2 linked regions of the Pigmentiphaga aceris genome follow. The protein of the gene in region 1 binds, or shares a complex with, the protein of each later gene. Links are inferred from orthologs where the notes say so. Each region holds a gene or a part of one and is shown on either strand. Other genes may lie near its edges.

Region 1 (2,918 bases):
CTCTTCGGCCTGACGTTCGAGCACGCCGGACAAGACCAAGTGGCCACCCGGCAGCACACGTTCGCACAACATCGGTGCCAACACCTTCAAAGGGTTGGACAGAATATTGGCCACCACGACATCGGCACGCCATCCGGCATGCGTGTCGGGCAAGCCAGCATCGATTTCCACATCGTTGGCCTGCGCATTGTCATGCGCCGACTGAACGGCCTGCGGATCGATGTCGATACCTACCGTGGGACCTGCGCCCAGCTTGCGCGCGGCAATCGCCAGAATGCCGGACCCGCAACCGTAGTCCAGCACGCGCTGGCCGGCCTGCAGGTTGCTGGCCAGCCACGACAGGCACAGGTGCGTCGTGGGATGGCTGCCGGTACCGAAGGCCAGGCCCGGATCAAGCCGGATCACCACGCCATCCACGCCCGCAGGCGAGGCAACGCGGGCTTCACCCGGCACATCGTGCCAGGTGGGCACGATCCAGATCCGGCCGTCTACCGCAATGGGTTCGAACTGAGACTGGGTCAAGCGCACCCAGTCGGCGTCCGGCACCTCACGCAGCGTCCAGGCGGGCGCTGCGTCAAGGCTCAACGCGCCGCTGGCCTGATCCATCAGCTGTGCCGGGTCGTCGCCGTCGGCGATCAGCGCAACCACACGATTGCGTGACCACGCCTGCACGTCAGGCTCCAGGCCGGGTTCACCGAACAAGGGCTGTTCGGCCTGGGTACCTTCGTCGGCGTCTTCCACCGACACCGACAGCGCGCCGGCGTCGAGCAAGGCATCGGATAGCGACTCAGCGAGCGCTTCAGGACAATCTAGAACCAGTTCGCGCACGATTTACGCCGGACGTTGAGCAAGACGATGCTCAAGATAGTGGATGGTGGTACCGCCTTCAACGAAACGCGCGTCGACCATCAGCTCGCGATGCAGCGGCACGTTGGTCGAAATGCCTTCCACCACCATTTCCGACAAGGCGATGCGCATGCGGGCCAGGGCCTGCTCGCGGGTGTCGCCGTAAGTGATGATCTTGGCGATCATCGAGTCGTAATTCGGCGGCACGAAGTAGCCGTTGTAGACGTGCGAATCGACACGCACGCCAGGACCACCCGGCACATGCCAGTTAGTGATGCGGCCAGGGCTGGGCGTGAAGCGGAACGCATCTTCTGCGTTGATCCGGCATTCGATCGCATGACCCTTGAACTGGATGTCGCGCTGACGCAGACGGAATTTCTCGCCAGCGGCTACACGGATCTGTTCCTGCACCAGGTCGATGCCAGTGATGGCTTCGGTGACCGGGTGTTCAACCTGAATGCGGGTGTTCATTTCAATGAAATAGAACTCGCCGTTTTCATACAGGAATTCGAAGGTACCCGCGCCGCGATAACCCATCTTGCGGCAGGCTTCCGCGCAACGATCGCCGATACGGTCGATCAGGCGACGCGGAATGTGCGGTGCCGGTGCTTCTTCGATGATCTTCTGGTGGCGACGCTGCATCGAGCAATCGCGCTCGCCCAGCCAGACGGCGCTGCGCAGGCCGTCGGCCAACACCTGGATTTCCACATGGCGAGGGTTCTCGAGGAACTTCTCCATGTAGACCTCGGGGTTGTTGAACGCCGCCCCGGCCTCTGAGCGCGTCATGGTGACGGCGTTCAGCAGTGCAGCTTCGGTGTGCACCACGCGCATGCCACGGCCACCGCCGCCGCCTGCTGCCTTGATGATGACCGGATAGCCAACCTGACGTGCAATCTGCACGATTTCTTTCGGATCTTCCGGCAACGCGCCTTCGGAACCTGGCACCACCGGCACACCAGCGGCAATCATTGCCTGCTTGGCGCTGACCTTGTCGCCCATCAGGCGAATGGTTTCCGGGCGCGGGCCGATGAAGACGAAGCCGCTTTTCTCGACACGTTCGGCAAAGTCGGCGTTCTCGGACAGGAAACCGTAACCGGGGTGGATTGCCTCGGCATCGGTGACTTCAGCGGCCGAGATGATCGCGGGGACATTGAGGTAGCTGTCGCGCGAAGGCGCGGGGCCGATACACACCGCCTCGTCAGCGAGTCGGACGTACTTGGCGTCGCGGTCGGCTTCGGAGTAGACGACAACGGTCTTGATGCCCATCTCGCGGCAAGCGCGCTGAATACGCAGCGCGATCTCGCCCCGATTGGCAATCAGGATCTTTTCGAACATGAATGGCTTTCCTGAAGGTGGCGCAGGCACAGCTTCGCCGAGCGACGCCGGATCGGCGTCTGGCTGCGGGAGCGTGTCTCCTGCCCGGACCATGGGAATCGGTATTGGCGTCTTAGCCGATCACGAACAACGGCTGACCGTACTCTACCGGCTGGCCGTTTTCGACCAGGATTTCCTTGATCGTGCCGGATTTGTCGGCTTCGATCTCGTTCAGCAGCTTCATCGCTTCAATGATGCAAAGCGGATCGCCTTCCTTGACCGACTGGCCGACTTCGATGAAGGCCGGCGAGCCCGGGTTCGGGGCGCGGTAGAAGGTACCGACCATCGGCGACTTCACGACGTGGCCTTGAACGGCAGCAGGCGCGACGGGTGCAGCAGCAACCGGTGCGACTTCGGCAACGGGTGCCACGGGCAGCGGTGCAGCCGTAGCAGCGCCGACACCACCGACTTGTCCACCTTGCGGGAACTTGACGATACGGACCTTACCTTCGCCTTCCGTGATTTCCAGTTCGGCGATGCCCGATTCGGCCACGAGGTCGATCAGGGTCTTGAGCTTTCTGAGATCCATGGGTTTATTCCCAAAAAAAACCGTTGGGCAGGGCCACGCATCCGCTTATAGCGCCACGAAGCCACACCAGCAACATTCAAATTCAATGGTCGAGCGCAAAACGCACCGCGGCTTCATAGCCGTCGGCGCCCAGTCCGGCAATCACGCCGACCGCCAGGTCAGACAAATA
Region 2 (3,054 bases), 2.5 Mb from region 1 along the record:
GCCGCCTTGAAGGCATCATTCCGGCGCTTGAGTCCTCGCACGCCATTGCGCACGCTGTGCGTCTGGCACCCACCATGTCGCCGGACCAGATTCTGCTGGTCAATCTGTCCGGCCGTGGCGACAAGGACATGCATACCGTCGGCGAACGTTCCGGCATCACTTTCTAAGGAGATGTCGATCATGACCGCGACTTCGTTCTCATCTGCTTCTGCCTCGTCTGCCAAGTCCACCCGCATTGCCGACGCTTTCGCGCGTCGCGCGGAAAAGGGCACGCCGGCCTTGGTTCCCTACATCACTACGGGTGACCCGTCGCCCGAAAGCACCGTGCCGGTGATGCACGCACTGGTCGAGGCCGGCGCGGACATCATCGAACTCGGTGTTCCGTTCTCCGACCCGATGGCCGATGGCCCGGTGATTCAGCGCGCCAGCGAACGTGCCGTGGCGCGCAAAGTGGGTCTGCGCAAGGTCTTGGACCTGGTGCGTGAATTCCGCCAGACCGATACGCAAACGCCGGTGGTCTTGATGGGGTACGCCAACCCCATCGAGCGCATGGGTCAGGAAGCCTTTGTGCGCCAGGCAGTCGATGCTGGCGTCGATGGAGTGCTGGTGGTTGATTACCCGCCGGAAGAGTCGGTGGAATTCGGCGCGCTGCTCGATCAGCACGGTTTGGCGCCGATTTTCCTGCTCGCACCCACTTCCACTGAGGCCCGCATCAAGTCCGTCGGTGAAGTGGCGCGAGGCTACGTGTATTACGTCTCGCTCAAGGGCGTGACGGGGGCCGGCAACCTGGACACGACTGAAGTTGCCCGCCGTCTTGACGACATTCGTCAACATATCTCTTTGCCGGTTGGCGTGGGCTTTGGCATCCGTGATGCTGCCAGTGCCCAGGCTGTCGGCAGCACTGCTGATGCGGTGGTAATTGGCACGCGCCTCATCCAGGAAATTGAAACCGCCGTGAAAGATGCGCCGGAAGCCGACTGGCCGGCGCTTGCTTCGCGCGCAGCGGGCGCGTGGTTGCGTACAATCCGCCACGCGCTCGATGCGTTGCCGCCGCGCAGCGCACCCAATGAAACAAGGAAATCCGCATGAGCTGGATCGATAAGCTGCTTCCCCCACGGATCAAGACCTCCGACAGTGCCGCACGCCGGGTACCCGAAGGCCTGTGGGTCAAATGCCCGTCCTGCGAGACCGTGCTGTATAGCGACGACCTCGCCAAGAACCTTCAGGTCTGCCCGAAGTGCGACCACCACATGCGCATTGGCGCGCGCGAGCGCATCGATTCCTTGCTGGACGCCGAAGGCCGCTACGAGATCGGCGTGGGCACGCTGCCGATCGACAGCCTGAAGTTCAGGGACTCGAAAAAGTACCCGGACCGTCTGCAAGATGCCATGGCGCAAACCGGTGAGACCGATGCCCTGGTCGCCATGGGCGGCTCGATTCTGGCCATTCCTGTGGTGGTTGCCTGCTTTGAATTCGAATTCATGGGCGGCTCCATGGGCTCGGTGGTGGGCGAGCGCTTTGCGCGTGGTGCCCAGCAGGCGCTGGATCAGAAAGTACCCTTCATCTGCGTGACGGCTTCGGGCGGCGCGCGTATGCAGGAAGGCTTGCTGTCGCTGATGCAAATGGCCAAGACCAACGCCATGCTGACTCGTCTGGCGGCCAACAAGCTGCCTTTCATCAGCGTGTTGACCGATCCGACCATGGGTGGTGTGTCGGCCAGCTTCGCCTTCATGGGCGACGTGGTGATCGTTGAGCCGAAGGCCTTGGTCGGCTTTGCCGGCCCACGTGTGATCGAGCAGACCGTGCGCGAAAAGTTGCCGGAAGGCTTCCAGCGCGCCGAGTTCCTGCTGGAAAAGGGTGCTATCGACATGATCGTCGACCGTCGCAAGATGCGTGAGGAAATTGCGCACCTGCTGGCGATCTTGACGAATCAGCCGGCGGAAGTGATTTCGGCTGTTTGATCTCAGGCAGTCGGTAGGGAAGAGGGGGTTGGACTTTCAAAGGTCCAGCCCCTTTTTATTTCTGAGCCGAACTCAGCGCGGCGAGTTCTTCGTGTGTGTTCACGTTGATGAACGCGTCTTTGCCGTCGCTGAAGTCTGCGTAGGCATGTGGCAGGTCGGCATACCAGCCATCGGCCCGCCTGCGCCCGGTGGCAATGTAGGCGCGCAGTGCGGGCAGGCTGTCTATGTGGATCAACGCAAAGACTGGGTGCACGCGGTCGCCGTGGTGGGCAATGGCGACGTGGCATTGCTGGTTGGCAGCCGCCGTTGCCAGTCGCTCGATCAGGTTGGCAGGCAGGCAAGGCGCGTCGCAGGGAACCGTTGCCAGCCAGGGCAGGGCGGGGGCTTGTGATGCGAGGGCTGTCAATGCGGCTTCAATGCCCGCCAGCGGGCCAGGGTAGTCGGCAATGTTGTCTGGCAGCACCTGGCTGCTCCACGCGCGGTATTGGTCGTGATGGCGGTTGGCGCTGATCAGCACCGTGGCCACCTGGGCGGCCAGTCGTTCATGCACATGGGCAACCAAAGGGCGGCCATGCAAGTCCTGCAAGCCCTTGTCCACGCCACCCATGCGCGAGCCTTGTCCACCCGCCAGAATCAGGCCCGCAATATCGTGGGTAGGGATCGGTGAACGCACGTGCTCAACCGCCGATATAACTCATCTCGATCTTGTTGGCGCGCTGGGTGTCGGCGCTGCGGCGCTCTGAGTAGTTGTCATTGCGTTGCTGCCAGATGCCCGCCATGGCGGTAGCCAAGGTCGTGTCATCTGCGCCGTTGCGCAACAAGGTCTTCAGGTCATAGCCCTGATCTGCGAACAGGCACAGGTAGAGCTTGCCGTCGGTTGACAGCCGTGCGCGCGTACAGGTGCCGCAGAAAGCCTGCGTCACGCTTGAAATGACGCCGATTTCACCGCTGCCGTCGGTGTAGCGCCAGCGTTCGGCAACCTCGCCTGAATAGGCAGCTGCAACCGGCACCAGTGGCGCAATCTCACTCAACTGTTCGATCAGCGTGCGCGAAGGCACCACTTCATTCAGGTTCCAGCCGTTGGATGCGCCAA

What was found. The genes of interacting proteins can lie anywhere in the genome.
Region 2: the proteins of accC (region 1) and accD are in contact, whole or in part, in a solved structure (PDB 8UXZ), measured with the Escherichia coli proteins. The link is inferred for Pigmentiphaga aceris from one-to-one orthologs.

The regions. Positions count from the first base shown.
Region 1 is NZ_CP043046.1:932,015-934,932, reverse strand. The notes cover bases 7-2,853. They hold accC (acetyl-CoA carboxylase biotin carboxylase subunit), read right to left. Parts: upstream 2,182-2,853; coding sequence 832-2,181; downstream 7-831. Other genes in these bases: aroQ (type II 3-dehydroquinate dehydratase), read right to left, coding at 2,832-2,853; accB (acetyl-CoA carboxylase biotin carboxyl carrier protein), read right to left, coding at 2,294-2,749; prmA (50S ribosomal protein L11 methyltransferase), read right to left, coding at 7-828. In the rest of the region: more of prmA, read right to left, coding at 1-6; more of aroQ, read right to left, coding at 2,854-2,918. UniProt on the Escherichia coli protein: This protein is a component of the acetyl coenzyme A carboxylase complex; first, biotin carboxylase catalyzes the carboxylation of the carrier protein and then the transcarboxylase transfers the carboxyl group to form malonyl-CoA.
Region 2 is NZ_CP043046.1:3,416,018-3,419,071, reverse strand. Bases 41-3,023 are described here. They hold accD (acetyl-CoA carboxylase, carboxyltransferase subunit beta), read left to right. Parts: upstream 41-1,085; coding sequence 1,086-1,961; downstream 1,962-3,023. Other genes in these bases: moaA (GTP 3',8-cyclase MoaA), read right to left, coding at 2,639-3,023; mobA (molybdenum cofactor guanylyltransferase MobA), read right to left, coding at 2,017-2,634; trpA (tryptophan synthase subunit alpha), read left to right, coding at 181-1,089; trpB (tryptophan synthase subunit beta), read left to right, coding at 41-167. In the rest of the region: more of trpB, read left to right, coding at 1-40; more of moaA, read right to left, coding at 3,024-3,054.